Regions from separate parts of the Sphingomonas crusticola genome, predicted to be linked through region 2. Evidence: predicted binding sites of a transcription regulator. Region 2 holds the regulator's gene; each other region holds the start of a gene.
What was found. The regulator LexA, encoded in region 2, represses DNA repair genes until DNA is damaged. The targets are predictions, from matches to a motif close to GTTCCNCNCTTGTTCT.

Region 1 (6,073 bases), 98 kb from region 2:
AGTCGCCGATCATGCACGGCTTCTGGCTGGAGCAAGCCGGGATCGACGGGAGCTATGGCCGCAGCCATCTGACGACCGATGCCTTGCCCGATTTCTTCGCCGCGCGGCGTAGCGATCCGCATTGGCGCGGGTGCAACGTCACCCTGCCGCACAAGCAGGCGGTGATGCCCTTGCTCGATCGCATCGATCCGACGGCGCAGGCGATCGGCGCGGTCAATACGATCGTGTCGCGCGACGGCGTGCTGATCGGCCACAATACCGATGCGCCAGGTTTCCTCGAACCGTTGCGGCCGCAGCTGGCCGAGCGGCATTTGCTGCGCACCGCGCGCATCTTGGGCACCGGCGGCGCCGCGCGCGCGATCGCGCATGCGCTGTGGGAGGAAGGCTTCACGCTGATCATCGCCGGGCGGGATCTCGCCAAAGCCCAGGCGCTGGCCGACGCCTTCGGGCCGCAGGACGTGCATGTCTGCACGCTCGATACGTTCGCGCGCCCGCTCGATTTCGACTGGGGCGAGGCGGGCGACCGGCTCGACCTGGTGGTCAACGCGACCTCGCTCGGCATGACCGGCAAGCCGCCATTGCCGATCGACTTCTCAAACCTGCCACCGGGCGCCATCGTCTATGATGCGATCTACGCGCCGCTGGTCACGCCTTTGCTCGCCGAAGCGCAGGCGCGCGGTCATCCGACTATCGACGGTCTCAGCATGCTGATCGGCCAGGGGCGGATCGCGTTCGAGCATTTCTTCGGGGCGGTGCCGCCGTCCGACCCGGACAGCGAAGCCGAGTTGCGGGCGCGGCTCACCGCATGAATAAGGGGGCCGCATGAGCATCGTGCTTGGCCTGACCGGCTCGATCGGCATGGGCAAGTCCACGGTCGCGGCGATGTTTCGCGAGAAGGGCATACCGGTGTTCGATTCGGATGCCGCGGTGCGCCGCCTGCAGGGACCGGGCGGATTGCTGCTCGCCGCGATCGAGGCGCTCCATCCGGGCGTGACCGGGCCGGGCGGCGTCGATCGCGTGCGGCTCGGCGCGGCGGTCATGGGCAACAAGATCGCCTTGCACCGGCTCGAAAGGCTGATTCATCCCGAGGTCGAGCGCGAGCGGCGCCGGTTCCTGCGGCGGTATCGCGCGCGGCCTTTGGTGGTCGCGGACGTGCCGCTGCTGTTCGAGAAAGGCTTCTGGCGGCGCGTGGATCTGATCGCGGTCGTGTCGGCCCCCGCCTGGAAGCAGAATGCGCGCGTGCTCGGGCGGGCCGGCATGAGCTGGGCGCGGCTGGAACAGGTGCGCGCACTGCAGCTGCCGGACGCCGCCAAACGCCGCCGTGCCGATTTCGTCATCCCGACCGGAGGCTCGATCCAGACGACGCGAGCCGCCGTCCGCCGCATCATCGCGGCTTGCATGGCGCGCGGCATAAGCGGATAGTCTGCCCATGCGCGAAATCGTGTTCGACACTGAAACCACGGGCCTCAGCCCGCATGACGGCCATCGCCTGGTCGAGATTGGCTGCGTCGAGATTTTCAACCGGTGCGAGACCGGCCGCTCGTTCCACGCTTATATCAATCCCGAGCGCCACATGCCGAGCGAGGCGGAGGCGGTGCATGGGCTCTCGGCGACTTTCCTGTCGGACAAACCCTGCTTCCACGCGATCGTCGACGACCTGATCCAATTCCTCGGCGACAGTCCCCTGGTCGCGCACAATGCCGCGTTCGATTTCGGCTTCCTCAACTGGGAGCTCGCCAATTGCGGGCGCGACCCGATCTGCCTCAGCCGCATGATCGACACGCTGGTGATGGCGCGCAGCCGTCACCCGGGCGCCAAGCACAGCCTGGATGCGCTGTGCACGCGCTATGGTGTCGATCGCAGCCAGCGCATCAAGCATGGCGCGCTGCTCGACGCGGAGCTGCTGACGCAGGTCTATGTCGAATTGTGCGGTGGCCGGCAGATCGGCCTCTCGCTCGCCGAAGAGCGCGCGGTCGAAGAGGCGGTCTCGTTCGCGGTCGCCTCGGCGGCGGTGCAGCGCATTGCGCGTCCGGCTCGACCGCATAAAGCGAGCGACGTGGAACTGGCGCGTCACGCAGCGTTTATCCAGAAGCTGGTCGATCCGGTGTGGGAGCTCGTCCCCGCCGTGGGTTGACGCGGGCGAGCGGCGGGGCTTGTAAGCGCCGCTTTCCCATCCAGCGCCGAGTAAGGAGAATGTTATGGATATCCGGGTGTCTGGTCATCAGGTCGATACCGGCGATGCGCTGCGCGTTCATGTCGAGGAGCGGCTGCAGGCGCTGGCGGAGAAATATTTCTCCCGCTCGATCTCGGCCCACGTCACGTTCGGCCAGGGTCCGCACAACAGCTTCTCGTGCGATATCGTCGCGCATGTCATGCAGGGCGTGATCCTGAAGGGTGCCGGACAGGGCAATGAGGCGCATCCTGCCTTCGACCAGGCCGCCGACCGGATCGAGACCCAGCTGCGCCGCTATATGCGCCGCCTCAAGGGCCGCCATGCGGGGCCCGCGGCCGGCGAGATCGAGGCGAGCGCGGGCTATACCGTCTTCCAGCCACCGGCGGAGGAAGAGGATATTGGCGGCGATCATCCGCCGGTGGTCGCCGAAACGCGGGTCGACGTGCCGGAGGCGAGCGTGTCCGACGCGGTCATGATGCTCGACCTGCGCAACACCAACGCCCTGCTGTTCAAGAATTCGGGCACCGGCGCGTTCAATATGGTGTATCGGCGCGGCGACGGCACGATCGGCTGGGTGGAACCGCAGCGCGCCGCCTGATCCGGGCGCGCCCCGCACGACCATCTGTTCGACGGACTTTGTAAGATTATGGACGATCTCTCCGACCTGCTGAATCCCGACGCCGCCCTCATCGGCGTCGCCGCTCCCAACAAGAAAGCCCTCTTCCAGCAGCTCGCGGCCAGTGCCGCGACGCTGACCGGGCTGGACGCGCGCGTCATCGTCGAGCGCCTGCTCGAACGCGAACGGCTGGGGTCGACCGGGTTCGGCGGCGGGGTCGCCATTCCGCACGGCAAGATGGACGGGCTCGATCATGTGACCGGCCTCGTCGCCCGCCTGGCATCGCCGATCGATTTCCAGGCGATCGACGGCATGCCGGTCGATCTGGTGTTCTTGCTGCTGTCGCCGCCCGATGCCGGGGTTGAGCATCTCAAGGCGCTCGCGCGCGTCAGCCGCAAGCTGCGCGACCGGGCGTTCGTCGCCAAATTGCGCGGCGCCGCTTCACCCGATGCGCTCTACGCCTTGTTCGCCCACACCGACACGCGCGACGCGGCCTGACCGTGACTCCCCGGCTTACCGCCGGGATGCTCGTATCCGCACTGATCCGCCGCGCCGAGGAGCTGGGCGGCAACGGCATGGTGCTCGCCAAAGGCGATGCGACCGCGGGCGCGATCCTGATCCAACTGGCCGAACGCGGCGTGCCCGGCGATCTGCTCGAACGGCGGCTGGACGAGGCGGGCGTCTATCGATGGTCACCCACCGGCCCGGAAGATGTCGATCAACGCAGCGATTATATTGCCCGTCGGCGGCGGACGGATCCTGACTTGTGGGTGATCGAACTGGACGTCGCAGAGGCGATGACGCTGGTCGAGGATATTGCCAATTAGCTCAGCCTAAACATCACGCCGGGCTTGGTCCGGGGTCCACCGCGCATAGCGTCCCGCGTGCGTGGTCGGATGGATACGATAACAAGCCCGGATGACAATCTGTCATGCCTTCCCCCCGTTCCCGACCTGTTCTAATCTCAACGAATCATGGCCAGCCTGCCTCACTGCTTCGACGACGCGCCTTTATGCGCGGCCGATGTCGCGCGCGGCGTCGCGCGATTGCTGTGGCGGCAGGATCTGGTCGGGATTTGCGAAGTGCCGCTCGGCAATGGCCGGCGAGCGGACATCATGGCGATCGACGCCAAGGGCTGCATCACCATCGTCGAGATCAAATGCTCGCGCGCCGATCTGCGGGGCGACGGCAAGTGGCACGAATATCTCGATTATTGCGACCGCTTCCTGTGGGCGGTGCCGGCCGGCTTTGCGCTGGAGCCGTTCGATGAACCGCATTTCCGGCCCGATATCGCCGGCCTGATCGTCGCCGACCGCTATGATGCGGAGATGTTGCGCGCGCCGCAGGTGCGGCCGCTCGCGGCCGCGCGGCGCAAGGTCGAGACGCTGCGGTTCGCGCGCCGCGCGGCGCAGCGGCTGCTGGGGTCGCTCGATCCCGGCCTGGCCGGCCTGGACTAGCGGACCGGGCCGGAAATGGCCTTCTTCGGCGCCGGCTTGGCATCGGAAAGGATCTTGACCAGCGCCGCGCCGCGCGGATCGTCATTGGCGTAATCCAGCGCGCTCTTGCCCGCGATCGTGTCGGCGATCTTCGGATCGGCGCCGGCTTCCACCAGCTGCCGCACCACCACCACATCCTTGCGATGCACGGCCAGGATCAGCGGCGTTTCGCCATTATTGTTGACGACGTCGACCTTGGCCCGCTGCAGCAGCAGATAATTGGCCGCGGTCGGGTCCCCCGCCAGCGCCGCCACATGCAGCGGCGTATTGCCCTGGCGGTCCTTGAGGTCAGGAATCGCGCCCTTGCTCAGCAGGAAGGCGACCCAATTGTCATTATGCTGCTTGATGACGATGTGCAGCGCGCTCTCGCCGGTGCTGGGATCGCGCGTGTTGAGTACGGGCGCGCCCGGCTTGGCGAGCAACTCGGTCGCCTTGTCGCCATCGGCATCGCGCACCGCCTTCAGGAAATTGTAGCTGTCGGAGAATTGCGCCGCCGCCGGCACGGCCCAGGCGAGCGCGAGCCCGCACAGCATCGCCCTGGAAACGCCGTTCTTCAATGCCATATGAGTATCCCCGTCGCTCGCTGCGCTTGTCAGCGGCCTGATAGCAAAGCATGGCTAAGCACACCATGAACAAGACATTGGCGGCGTTCGGACTTGCGGCATGCGGTGCTGCCTCATTGGCGCTGGCGTCGTGCAGCCGCCAGCCGCCGGAAACGGCGCCGCTTGCCGGCGCGCGTATCGGCGGCCCGTTCACGCTGACCGATCAGGACGGCAAAAGCTTCTCCAGCACCGCGCTGGAGGGCCGCTATCGGATCGTCTATTTCGGTTACACTTTCTGTCCCGATGCCTGCCCGACCGACATGCAGGTGCTGGGCAAGGCGATGCGCCAGTTCGATGCCAGCGATCCGAAAAGGTCGGCCAAGGTCCAGCCGATCTTCATCTCGGTCGATCCCGCGCGCGACACCCCGGCCGCGCTCAAGCAGTTCGTCGGCGCTTTCCATCCGCGCCTGATCGGGCTGACGGGTAGCGACGCCCAGATTGCCGCCGTGGCCAAGGAATATGCGACCACCTACAGCAAACAGCCGGCTCCGGCGGGCGCGTCCGGCTATCTGATGGATCATATGCGCACCGCCATCCTGTTCGATCCGCATGGCAAGCCGATCGAGCTGCTGCCGGTCGATGCCAATGCCGACGCGGTGGTGGCCGAGCTGGAAAAGTGGGTGATATGACCCGCTTCTGGGAAGAAAAAACGCTCGAGCAGATGAGCCGGCCCGAATGGGAATCGCTGTGTGATGGCTGCGGCAAATGCTGCCTGCACAAATTGGAGGATGAGGAGACGGGCGCGGTCTACCCCACCAACGTCGCCTGCCGCCTGCTCGACCGCCGCAACGGATCGTGCCGCGATTATCCCAATCGCAAGCGCTTCGTGCCCGATTGCGTACAGTTGAGCGCCTCCAAGCTTCACGAGCTGGAATGGCTACCCTCGACCTGCGCCTACCGGCTCGTGTTCGAGGGCAAGCCGCTCCACGATTGGCATCATCTGATCAGCGGCAGTCGCGAGACGGTTCATGCCGCGGGCATGTCGACCCGCGGCTGGACCGTGTCGGAGGTCGACGCGGGCGAACTCGAACTCCATATCGTCGAACGCGAGCTCTAGGCGATGTTCCTGTCACGGCCGCCGCGCGACAGCCTGACCGAGACCGAGCTGACCTTTTCCGGCGGCGGCCATAGCCGGCCGCTGACGGTGCGGCGTTCGGCACAAGCCAAGCGGATGCGGCTCGCAGTC
Region 2 (6,073 bases):
GCCGCCCCCGGGCACGAGGAGCACCGCATTGCCGTTCGGTCGTTGAGGGCGGAACACGGTGATGGTGGGACGCGCAATCTGCTCGGCATAGCGATCGTGCGGCTGGCCTGCGGTCGCACGCTCGATAAAGCGCTCCGGCGGCAGGGTGGCCGGGGCGCCGGGCGGCAATGCCGGCCACAGCGGCAGGATCTCGGTCGGATCACCGGGAACTGGGCCGGCCGCCACCCCCACCGATGCGCTCGCCGCAGCAAGAATCAGCACGTTTCTCCGGTCTATCAAGACGCCTCTCTCTTTTCGGGGAGAATGACGGCGTAACCCGGTCGAGGCAATAAGACGGTGCGGGGCGCCGCGCATTCCCCGGACTGGATGTCCGCGACGGACTTAGCCGAGCGCGGCCGCCATTTCCGCCAGCTTGGCAATGGTGTTCATGTTGCGCGCTGTACCGGTTTTGGCGGCCGGGATCGCCAGCCGCGAGTCCGCCATGCCGTCGCCGTAGAAAATGTAGATTGCGCGCTTGCCCAGCCGCATCTCCTCATCCTTGACGTTCTTGGCGCTCGCGAGAGCATCGCCTGGGATCGGTTGGTCCACGAACAACGCAACCGTGCGATTGCCCGGCTTGTCGGCAAACGGATTGTGCGCGAGCGTTTCCGCCATTTCCGCCGCCGTTCTGACCAGCACACCCACGCGCTTGCCGGCATAGGCTTCAAGCGGGGCCTCGATCGACGCGCGCACGGCCGCTTCGGATTTGTCGCTGGTGAAGACAACATTACCGCTGGCGATATAGGTGCGCACCTGCGCCAGACCGGCCGCCTCGCACATGGCCTTCAGTTCCGTCATCGGCAGCTTGCCGGTGCCGCCGACATTCACCGCACGCAATAGGGCGACATAGGCAGTCACTTTTGCCTCCCTCAATCGGGTTTGTGCGCCGCCAGTTCGTTGCCGTCGGGATCGCGGAAATGGAAGCGGTGCCCGCCGGGGAAAGCGAAGATCGGCCGGGTGACCGCGCCGCCCGCCGCCTCGACCGCAGCCAGCGCCGCCTCCAGATCCGCGACCTGGATCACGATCAGCGGCGCCTGCGTCTGTTCGGCCGGGTCCGCTTGCAGCCCGATATCGACGTCACCCGTCAAGGTGCACGCATAGGTCGGGCCGAAGCCGGTCATGGTCCAGCCGAAGGCCGCGCTATAAAAGGCCTGTGCCGCGGTGACGTCCGCAACGGGCAGCTCCAGAAAGTCCGGACGCGGCAGATCGGCCATGTCAGTAGCGCCGCAGCAGGCCGGCGAGTTTGCCCTGGATCCGCACCTGACCCGGACGATAACGCTGCGGATCGTAGCTGCGATTGGCCGGATCGAGCCGGATCATCGAGCCTTCGTGGCGGAAATATTTGAGCGTCGCTTCGCTATCGTCGATCAACGCGACCACGATCTCGCCGTCGCGTGCGCTCTCAGCCTTGCGCACCAAAGCATAATCGCCGTCGAGGATGCCCGCCTCGACCATCGAATCGCCCGAAACCTCCAGCGCATAATGTTCGCCCGGCCCGAGCAGCGCCGCCGGCACCGACAGGCTATTCTGCCCCTCGAGCGCCTCGATCGGCATGCCCGCGGCGATGCGGCCGTGCAGCGGCAGTTCGAGCACGTCGTTGGCGGCAGGCGGCATCACGCGCGACGGCGGGGTCGCGACATTCGCCTTGGCCGGGGTCGCCGTTCCGGTCGTCTTGATCTGATCGGGCAGGCGCAGGATTTCGAGCGCACGTGCACGATTGGGCAGACGGCGGATGAAATTGCGCTCTTCCAATGCCGAGATCAGGCGATGAACGCCCGACTTGGATTTAAGGTCGAGCGCGTCCTTCATCTCCTCGAACGAGGGCGACACTCCCGTCTCGTTGAGACGGTCGTTGATGAAGCAGAGCAGCTCATGTTGCTTGCGGGTCAGCACAGCGTTTCCCCTAGGAAGGAACGTACAGGGAACGTGTAGGAAACGTTGTGATATCTGTCAAGCGACGCGCAGAATATCCACAAGTTCATCCACAGCGGCAGGATGTGCGCCGGCCGGGCGAACGATCAATGCGTCGGCCAGTGTCAGCGCTGCGACGGCACCGCTGTCCTGCCTGGAGAGGGGGCGGGCACGGCCATCGACCATGATCGCGCGAATATAATCGTCGCGCTGGCCGACCGCCGGCAGCGGGGCATCGAGCGGCACGGGGGCGGTTTTGGGGATCGGATCGCGCGCGCCGCCGAGGTGGGCGAGCAAGGGCAGCAGGAAAAGATGGGCAGTCACGAATGCCGACATCGGGTTGCCGGGCAGTCCCAGCACGAGCGCTCCGCCCAGCCGTCCGGCGAACAGCGGCTTGCCCGGCCGCATCGCGATCTTCCAGAAGTCGAGCGCGGCCCCCGCCTCGAGCAGCGCCGGGCGCACCAGATCATGATCGCCGACCGATGCACCGCCAATCGTGACGATGATGTCGGCCTCATGCCCGGTCAGGGCGGCTACGAGGGCATCGAGCCGGTCCGGCACCAGCCCCGCATCTATAACATCGGCAACGTCGGCGATCATGGCCTGCAGCATCACGCCGTTCGATGCCGGAAGCATCACGCCTTCGGCCGGCGCGCCGGGTGGAACCAGCTCGTCTCCCGTTGAGATCAGGGTCACACGCGGGCGACGCCGGACCGCCAGGCTGCCGTGACCGCCCATCGCCGCCGCGGCGATGCGCCCCGCCGTGAGCCGCTCGCCCGCCGAGACCAATGCGGCGCCCTCGAAGAAATCCGATCCGCGGCAACGAACATGCGCGCCCTGGCGTGGCGGTCCTTCCCCCGCCAATTGCAACAGGTCCGCATCGCGGACGGCTTCCTCCTGGATCAGGACGGTGTCGGCGCCCTGTGGCATCGGCGCGCCGGTGAAGATTCGGGCCGCTTCGCCCACGTCCACAGCGCGATCGCTTCCGGCGCCGGCCCGGCTTTCGCCGACCATCTGCCACGGCCCGGGAAGATCGGCGAAGCGGATGGCATAGCCGTCCATCGCAGAGAGATCGGCAGCGGGTTGCGTGCGGCGCGCGACGACGTCTTCGGCGGCCCAGCGGCCGGCCGCCTCGACCAGAGCCAGCGTCTCGATCGGCAGCGGCGGCGCCAGCGCCAATAGCCGCGCCTGGGCCTCCGCGACCGGCAGCAGGTTCATGCCAGCGCCTGCCGGAAATAGACGACGCGCTCGGTCTCGATGAACCCCAAGGCCGCGTGAAAGGCGTGGCTGGCGCGATTTTCGAGCAGCGCGTCGGATGCATATTCGCGACATCCTTGCCGATGAGCCCAGGCGATCACTGCCTCGTTGAGCTGGCGGCCAACGCCCTGCCGCCGCACATGCGGCGCTACATAGATGCCCTCCAGAAAGGCGACGGGCGAGGTTTCGCAGCCGTTGACATAATCGTGGCGGATGGAGGCTTCCGCGAAGCCGACCACGGCGCTTTCGTCGAGCGCGAGCCAGGCGAGCTTGCCTGCCCCGGGATCGACCAGGATGGCATCGATTTCCTCAGCCATCGCTCCGGCATCCTCGTCCGGCCATAAAGCGAGGCGCAGCGCCAGCCATGCGTCGCGCGTTGCGTGCGATGCGCCTTCTATCCGCACGGCTTAGCCCTCCGCGTGCCAGTCCCCGGATCGGCCGCCCGATTTGGCGAGCAACCGTACCGGACCGATGACCATGCTGCGGTCGATCGCCTTGGCCATGTCGTAGAGCGTCAGCAACGCGACCGACACGGCGGTAAGCGCCTCCATCTCCACGCCCGTCTGTCCGGTGGTCGCAACGGTCGCGCTGCAATCCACGCCGGTGTCGGCAAAACTCAGTTCAACGCTGACCGAGGAAATCGGCAGCGGATGGCACAGCGGGATCAGCTCGGACGTGCGCTTCGCCGCCATGATCCCGGCGACGCGCGCGACGGCGAGCGCATCGCCCTTGGCGAGTGCTCCCGCCTTCATCGCCGACAGCGCCTGTTCGGACATGGCAATATGGCCCACCGCCGTGGCTTCGCGTCGCGTTACATCCTTGGCCGAGACGTCGACCATGTGCGCAGCACCCGCCTCGTCGAGGTGAGTCAGCCTTGTCATGCCGCCAACAAGGCGCGCGTCGCCGCCTCGACATCCGGTTGCCGCATCAGGCTCTCGCCGACCAGAAATGCGCGTACGCCGTGCGCGGCCATCGCTTCCAGATCGGCATGGCTGGCGATGCCGCTTTCCGCGACGAACAAGCATTCTGGGGGAGCGCGCGCGACCAACTCATAGGTCCGCGCGAAATCGACCGAGAAATCGCGCAAATCGCGATTATTGGCTCCGATCAGGCGGGAACGAAGCCGCAGCGCGCGCTCCAGTTCGCTTGCATCGTGAACTTCCACCAGCACGTCCATTCCGCGCTCGATCGCGGCTGACTCGATTTCCACCATTTGGCCGTCGTCAAGCGCGGCGACGATGATCAGGATCGCGTCGGCGCCCAAAGCGCGCGCCTCCGCCACCTGCCATGGATCGATCATGAAATCCTTGCGCAGGCACGGCAGCGAACAAGCGGCGCGGGCCGCGACGAGAAAGGCATCCGCACCCTGAAAATAAGGTTGGTCGGTCAGCACCGACAGACAGGCGGCACCGCCAGCCTCATAAGCGCGGGCATGGGCCGGCGGATCGAAGTCGGCGCGGATCAACCCCTTGGAAGGAGACGCCTTCTTGATCTCGGCGATCAGCGCATAGCCGTTGGCAGCCTTCGCTTCGAGCGCCGCGCGGAAGCCGCGCGGGCCGAATTGCGTGGTGGCAGCGGCGTCGAGATCCGCGATCGTGCGGCGGGACTTACCAATGGCGACATGATCCCGCTTCGCGGCCAGGATTTCGGTCAGTCGGTTGGTTTGGGTCATACCCCAAAGCCCCGCTCATGCTCGGTAGAGACCGAATAGGCGCGTGAGCACCGTATCGAGGGTTCGTATCGAAGCACACTCCCGCGCCCGTCCTTCGATAGGGGCTCTCGATACGCTGCTGACGCAGCTACTCGATCCCTGCTCAGGATGAACGGAGAGGAAAGAATGTCGCGGACCATCAAAACGCGATCCAGCAGTTGAGGAGGGCGTTGGCGAGGCCCTTGTCGATCGCTTCGGCCGCTTCCGCCACGCCTTCGCGCAAGTCCGTCGCCGCGCCCGCGACGACCAGGGCAGCGCCGGCATTGAGCAGCACCGCGTCGCGATAGGCGCTCGGCTCGCCCTGCAGCAGCGCGCGCAAGGCGGCGGCGTTGTAGGCCGCATCGCCACCGCGGATCGCATCCAGCCCGTGACGTTCCAGCCCGGCATCCTCGGGTGAAATCGTCGTCCCGATCGAGCACAGCCCCACCGCTACCGCGCGGCTTGGTCCTGCGATCGAAAGCTCGTCAAGGCTCTCCTCGCCCGACACGACCAATGCGGCCTCCGTGCCAAGCAGGTCGAGCGCCTCGGCGACGGTGGCAAGATAATCGACCCGCGCGACGCCGACCAATTGCCGCGTCACCCGCGCCGGATTGGCGAGCGGCCCGACAATGTTGAAGATCGTGCGCCGCCCGATCGCCTTGCGGATCGGCGCCAGCCGGCCAAGCGCGGGATGATGCTTTTGCGCGAACAGGAAGGCGATGCCGAGATCGGCGAGGCTCTCCTCCGCCCGCGCCGAGGCGCGGTCGAGATCAAGGCCGAGCGCCTCCAGCGTGTCGGCCGCGCCCGCCTTCGAGGAGGCGGCACGATTGCCATGCTTGGCGACCGGCACGTCGCAGGCCGCCACCACGATCGCCACTGCCGTCGAGATGTTGAGGCTGTGCGCGCCGTCGCCACCGGTGCCGCACACGTCGATCGCGCCCTCGGGAGCGCGTACCTCGATCATGCGGGCCCGCAGCGCACGGGCGGCAGCGGCGATCTCGACGCTCGTCTCTTCGCGGATCGTCATCGCGGTCAGGAATTCGGCGACCGCCTGGTCGTCCACCTTGCCGTCGAGAATGTCGGCGAACGCCTGTTCAGCCGTCTCATGCTCCAACGGCGAGCCCGGGTCGGGCAGGAGCGCCAGCGTGGTCATGCGCGTGCGACCGCCTTCATCCC
Region 3 (6,073 bases), 1.2 Mb from region 2:
GGATGGATCGCAGCGTCGCGCCTGGGGACGATTTCTACGCCTTCGCCAACGGCACCTGGACCAAGGTTACCGAGATCCCGGCCGACCGCTCCAATTATGGTGCGTTCGCGGTGCTGGACGATCTGTCGGTATCGCGCACGCGCGGCATCCTCGATGCGGCTGCCAAGGATCCCAATTCCAAGATCGGCGCGCTTTATACGAGCTTCATGGATGAAGACGCGATCGAGGCGAAGGGCTTCGATCCGATCAAGAGCGATATCGCCGCGATCAAGGGGATCGGCTCCAAGTCGGATTATGCCCGTGCGCTCGGCCTTGCCCTGCGCAACGGCGTGCGCGGTCCGATCGCGGCCTATGTGTCGCTCGACGACAAGGATCCGGATCGTCCGACCATCCAGGTCGCGCAGTCCGGCCTGGGTCTGCCCGACCGCGATTATTATCTGAAGACCGACGCCCCGATCGTCGCCGCCCGCAAGGCCTATGTCGATTATCTTACCCAATTGTTCAGCCTGACGGGCGAGCCCAATGGCGCCGCCCGCGCTCAGGCGATCGTCGATTTCGAGGGCAGGCTCGCGCAGATCCACTGGACCCGCGTGGAAAGCCGCGATTCCGACAAGACCTACAACGTCTGGACGCGCGCCGACTTCGACAAGAACGCCCCCGGTTTCGATTGGGCGGCCTATCTCGGTGCCGCCGGCCTCAACGGCGACAATCATTATCTCGTCGCGCAGCCCAGTGCGGTCATCGCTTCGGCCAAGTTGATCGCTGACGCACCGCTGCCGTTGCTCAAGGATTATCTGCTCGCACACACGATCGACGAGGCGGCGCCGTGGCTGTCGCGGCGCTTCGTCGACGCCAATTTCGGGTTCGAAGGCACGACGCTTTCGGGCACGCCTCAGAACCAGGCGCGCTGGAAGCGCGGCGTTGACCTGGTCAAGAATGCGATGGGCGAGGATGTCGGCCAGGCCTATGTCGCCAAATATTTCCCGCCTGAAACCAAGGCAGCGGCCGACCGGCTCGTCAAGAATATCATCGCCGCGATGGATCGCCGCCTGCAGACGCTCGCCTGGATGGACCCGGCGACCCGCCAGCAGGCGCGCGCCAAGCTCGCCGCCTTCACGCCCAAGATCGGCTATCCGGATCATTGGCGGGACTATTCGGGCCTGACGGTCGCCCGCGACGACCTCTACGGCAACGTTAAGCGCTCAAACGAATTCGACTGGCAATATGGCTTGAGCAAGCTCGGCAAGCCCGCCGACCGGCGTGAGTGGGGCATGACCCCGATGGAGATCAACGCCTACGCCAACCCGGTGTGGAACGAGATCGTCTTCCCGGCCGCGATCCTGCAACCGCCTTTCTTCGATCCGCACGCCGATCCGGCGGTCAATTACGGCGGTATCGGTGCGGTGATCGGCCATGAGCTGAGCCACCATTTCGACGATCAGGGCCGTAAATATGACAAGACCGGGCGCCTGACCGATTGGTGGACGCCGCAGGACGTAACGCGCTTCACGGCGCTCACCGACAAGCTCGTCAAGGAATATGACGCATACGAACCGCTGCCGGGCATGCATGTCCAGGGCGCGCTGACGCTGGGCGAGAATATGGCCGACCTGGCCGGCCTGACGGTCGCGCTCGACGCCTATCATGCCTCGCTTAACGGCAAGCCAGCTCCGGTGATCGACGGGATGACCGGCGACCAGCGTTTCTATCTCGGCTGGGCGCAGGTGTGGCGCCGCTCCTATCGCGAGGCCAATTTGCGCCAGCGCCTGCTGACCGACCCGCATTCGCCTTCGGTCCAGCGTACGTGGATCGTGCGTAACCTCCAGCCCTGGTACGACGCATACAAGCCGGTGCCGACCGCCAAGATGTACCTGACGCCGGAGCAGCGGGTGCTCGTCTGGTAAGCATGGTCGCGGGCGCGGCGGCCGGCCGCGCCCGTCCCATCTCGTTTCGGACGGCGAATCCATCTAGGCGTGCGCCTTCGGGCTCATTATGGGGCGCGGAATGACCGAACCCTTGTCCGTCCTCGTCATTGAGGATGAACCGCTCATCGCGATGATGATCGAGGATTTTATCGATATGCTGGGCCACAGGCTCGCCGGCGCCTGCGACAGCGTGGCCGGCGCCCTGGTCAAGGTGGAGGAGGGCGGCTTCGACGTCGCGATCCTCGACGTCAATCTGCGTGACGGCGCCTGCTGGCCGGTCGCGGACGCGCTGAAGGCGCGCGACATACCGTTCGTGCTGGCAAGCGGCGGTCATGTCGAGCCGCCGCCGGCGGCCCATGCCGATGCGCTGCAGCTCGCCAAACCCTTCACACTTGATGGCGTGCAGAACGTCCTGGCCACCATTCCGGCGCGCGCCTCCTGACGGCGCTCGCCGACGAACGAAGTTCTCCTCTTGTTCTAGCGGAACATTCCGTGTACAAAGCCTTCACGCGTTGAACGTGCGAAAGACTTCCTCTAGCGACAAGGGCTTGGGACATGGCGGCTTCTCTGAAGGTGATCAACGGCGATATGGCTAGCACGAGCGAACGGCAAAAGGCGCTCGACGCCGCACTGGCGCAGATCGACCGCGCCTTCGGCAAAGGCTCGGCAATGAAGCTGGGCAGCCGCGAGAAGATCGAGATCGAGGCGATCTCGACCGGTAGTCTCGGACTCGACATCGCACTCGGCATCGGCGGCTTGCCGCGTGGCCGCGTGGTGGAAATTTACGGTCCGGAAAGCTCGGGCAAGACCACGCTAGCGCTCCATGCCATCGCCGAAGCGCAGAAGGCGGGGGGCACCGCCGCGTTCATCGATGCGGAACATGCGCTCGACCCGGGCTATGCCAAGAAGCTTGGCGTCGACATCGACAATCTGATCGTGTCGCAGCCGGACACGGGCGAACAGGCGCTGGAGATCACCGATACGTTGGTGCGCTCGAATGCGATCGACGTGCTGGTGATCGATTCGGTCGCTGCGCTCGTTCCCCGTGCGGAAATCGAGGGCGAGATGGGCGACAGCCACGTCGGCTTGCAGGCGCGCCTGATGAGCCAGGCGCTGCGCAAGATCACCGGGTCGATCTCCCGCTCGCGCACTTTGGTCATTTTCATCAATCAGATCCGCATGAAGATCGGTGTGATGTACGGCAATCCGGAGACCACCACCGGCGGTAATGCGCTCAAATTCTATGCCTCGGTCCGGCTCGACATCCGCCGCACAGGGCAGATCAAGGATCGTGACGATATTGTCGGCAACACCACCCGCGTGAAGGTGGTCAAAAACAAGGTCGCGCCGCCGTTCAAGCAGGTCGAGTTCGACATCATGTATGGCGAAGGCGTGTCCAAGGTTGGCGAAATCCTCGATCTCGGCGTCAAGGCCGGGCTGGTCGAGAAATCGGGCGCCTGGTTCAGCTATGACAGCATCCGCATCGGCCAGGGCCGCGAGAATGCGAAAGTCTATCTGCGCGAGAATGCCGAAGTCTGCGCCCGCCTCGAAAAGGCGATCCGCGCCAACGTGGCCGAGGTCGCCGAGAAGATGATCACCGGCCCGGAGGCGGACGACGACGCGTAAATATCATCGTCTTTGTTGGAGTTTGAAGGCGCGGAACCCACCGGTTCCGCGCCTTCATTAGCATTAGGCAAGCAGCAACGACATTTTGACAAGCACACTTGACAGGCTGCCGCCCTGCGTGAGACAAGCTACCTTGTCATAAGGACAAGGAAACTTTCATGCGCCAACATTCCAGCAACCCCGCCCAACGCCGCTATCACCTGCGCATCGGAGCAGCGATGGGGCTCTACATCATCATGATAGCATTCGAACATCGGCTGTTCGACGCGGCAGCGCCCTCCACACGCTATTTGCTTGCAGCATTGCCCGCGCTGCCGGTCATGGCCTGTTTCGCCATCATGGGACGCTATCTCGTCGAGGAGAAAGACGAATATATCCGGATGCAGGTCGCGGTTCAGTCGCTGTGGGCGACAGGCATCATGCTCTCGGTCGCGACCTTGTGGGGCTTCCTGGAGGATGCGGGCGTACCGCATGTGCCGATGTTCTACGTCGCGGTTGGTTGGTTTGCCGCGCTCGGCCTCGTCGCCTGTGTCCAGAGGGTAAGGGGCGCATGAAGAACCGTCTCAAAGTCCTCCGCGCTGAGCGCGACTGGAACCAGGCGGACCTCGCCGATCGGCTCGAAGTATCGCGCCAAAGCGTCAACGCGATCGAGACAGGCAAATATGACCCGTCGCTTCCGCTCGCTTTCCGCATCGCCCGCCTGTTCGATCTGCCAATCGAGCACATCTTTTCAGACGTCTAACAAGGGAGAAACATCATGCCCTTTCGCTTCAAAATCTACCTGGCGGCGTTGCTCAGCGTGCAACTGATCCATCCCGGCATCATGGGGAAATTCACTCGCGATTTTGCCGCGTCGGCGGCGGTGCCGTTTACGGCGCCCGGCTCCGATCGGATCACCGTGTCCGTTACAGGCAAGGGGCCCGACATCATTCTCATTCCGGGGCTTGCCGGTTCGGCGCATGTCTGGGACGCCGCCGTCAGCCATCTCGCGCCGACGCATCGGGTCCATGTCGTGCAGGTCGCGGGCTTTGGCGGCACACCCGCCGGCGGCAATGCGAGCGGACCGGTGTTGGAGCCGACCGTCGCCGCAATCCACGCTTATATCGCGGCCAACCATCTGCAGGGCGCAGCCGTGATCGGTCACTCGCTCGGCGGGCTCATGGCGATGAAACTCGCTATCGATCACCCGGGCGATGCCAGCCGGATCATGATCGTGGATTCGCTGCCCTTCATCGGCATGATGTTCGGGCCCCAGGCGAATGTCGCCATGGTCGCCCCGCAAGCTGCGGCGCTGCGCGACCAGATCATCGCAGGCACGCAACAGGCTTATGCCGCGGCCGAGCCGCAGCAAATGGCTCGGCTGATCAAAAGTCACAATGCCGAGGCTGATGCCGCGATCGCCGCTGCTTCTGCCTCCGATTACAAGGTAGTGGCAGCGGCGCTGTACGACGACATGACGACCGACGTCCGGCCGGACCTCCCCAAGATAACGGTGCCGGTGACGATCCTTTATCCGTGGGACCCGACGAGCGGAATGCCGCAGCAAATGTTCGACACGCTCTATACGGGGGCGTTCGCGCCCTTGCCGCGCGGCAAGGCGGAGAGGATCGAAGGATCCTATCACTTCATCATGATCGATCAGCCGGCGATCTTTCTGCAAAAGGTTGACACATTCCTGGGCGGCTGATGCTTGCCATAGGTGCCGCCGCTTCGCACTTGTCCCGCGCGCGCGGCGGCGCCTATCCTTTGACGATGCATATCACCCACTCGTTCGGTCCAAGCCGCCGGTCCTTGATGGGCGCCGCCGCGGCTCTGCCGCTTCTGCCCCTCTCTTCGATCGTTCGCGCTGCCGAGCCCGATTTGTCGACACTGCGGCCCATGACCGTCGGCGTGAAGCCGATCGGCCGCGCCGAGCGGGCGGAGCGGCTTTCGCGCGCCCAATCCCTCATGCGGGCGAACGGCATCGGCGCTGTCCTGATCGAGCCGGGATCGTCGCTGGTATATTTCACGGGAATACGGTGGGGCCGCAGCGAGCGCGCACTGCTTGCGGTGCTTCCGGTCGAGGGCGAACCGTGCATCGTTTCACCCTTCTTCGAAGAACCCCGGATGCGCGAAACGCTCGGCATCCCGGCCGACGTGCGTGTCTGGCAGGAAGATGAAGACCCGCTCGCGGTGGTTGCGGGCTTCCTGCGCGACCGCAAGCTTGCGGGCAGGCCGATTGCGATTGAGGAGAGCGTTCGCTTCTTCATTCCGGATGCGCTGGCGCGGGCAATGCCGGGCGCCTCGATCGTCTCGGGCAATTCGATCGTGCGCCGTTGCCGCATGATCAAGACCGCGCCCGAACTTGCGCTGATGCAGCGGGCGACCGACATTACCATCGCTGCCTATCGCTGGGTCCACCCCCGCGTCGAGAAAGGCATGACCGGGCGCGATATCGGCGCACTGATGGACGCCGCCACCGTCAAGCTCGGCGGTGCGCCCGAATTCAGCATGGCTCTGATTGGCGAGGCGGCAGCCTACCC

Region 1: the regulator LexA is predicted to act here: its motif matches at 3,734-3,749, upstream of DX905_RS08810 (MmcB family DNA repair protein).
Region 3: the regulator LexA is predicted to act here: its motif matches at 2,389-2,404, upstream of recA (recombinase RecA).

Annotation. Positions count from the first base shown of each region.
Region 1 is NZ_QTJP01000001.1:1,856,736-1,862,808, forward strand. It holds gene aroE (shikimate dehydrogenase) at 1-809, shown strand, start outside; gene coaE (dephospho-CoA kinase) at 823-1,422, shown strand; gene dnaQ (DNA polymerase III subunit epsilon) at 1,430-2,134, shown strand; gene hpf (ribosome hibernation-promoting factor, HPF/YfiA family) at 2,199-2,771, shown strand; gene DX905_RS08800 (PTS sugar transporter subunit IIA) at 2,820-3,287, shown strand; gene DX905_RS08805 (DUF1491 family protein) at 3,290-3,616, shown strand; gene DX905_RS08810 (MmcB family DNA repair protein) at 3,764-4,246, shown strand; gene DX905_RS08815 (ankyrin repeat domain-containing protein) at 4,243-4,848, opposite strand; gene DX905_RS08820 (SCO family protein) at 4,899-5,516, shown strand; gene DX905_RS08825 (YcgN family cysteine cluster protein) at 5,513-5,944, shown strand; gene DX905_RS08830 (M48 family metallopeptidase) at 5,948-6,073, shown strand, end outside.
Region 2 is NZ_QTJP01000001.1:1,758,254-1,764,326, forward strand. It holds gene DX905_RS08305 (alpha/beta hydrolase) at 1-261, opposite strand, end outside; gene DX905_RS08310 (DUF1697 domain-containing protein) at 382-897, opposite strand; gene DX905_RS08315 (VOC family protein) at 909-1,253, opposite strand; gene lexA (transcriptional repressor LexA) at 1,255-1,932, opposite strand; gene DX905_RS08325 (molybdopterin molybdotransferase MoeA) at 1,990-3,168, opposite strand; gene aac(6') (aminoglycoside 6'-N-acetyltransferase) at 3,165-3,605, opposite strand; gene moaC (cyclic pyranopterin monophosphate synthase MoaC) at 3,615-4,088, opposite strand; gene trpC (indole-3-glycerol phosphate synthase TrpC) at 4,085-4,879, opposite strand; gene trpD (anthranilate phosphoribosyltransferase) at 5,058-6,050, opposite strand; gene DX905_RS08350 (anthranilate synthase component II) at 6,047-6,073, opposite strand, start outside.
Region 3 is NZ_QTJP01000001.1:527,101-533,173, reverse strand. It holds gene DX905_RS02560 (M13 family metallopeptidase) at 1-1,904, shown strand, start outside; gene DX905_RS02555 (response regulator) at 2,005-2,367, shown strand; gene recA (recombinase RecA) at 2,481-3,551, shown strand; gene DX905_RS02545 (hypothetical protein) at 3,710-4,105, shown strand; gene DX905_RS02540 (helix-turn-helix transcriptional regulator) at 4,102-4,293, shown strand; gene DX905_RS02535 (alpha/beta fold hydrolase) at 4,309-5,238, shown strand; gene DX905_RS02530 (M24 family metallopeptidase) at 5,346-6,073, shown strand, end outside.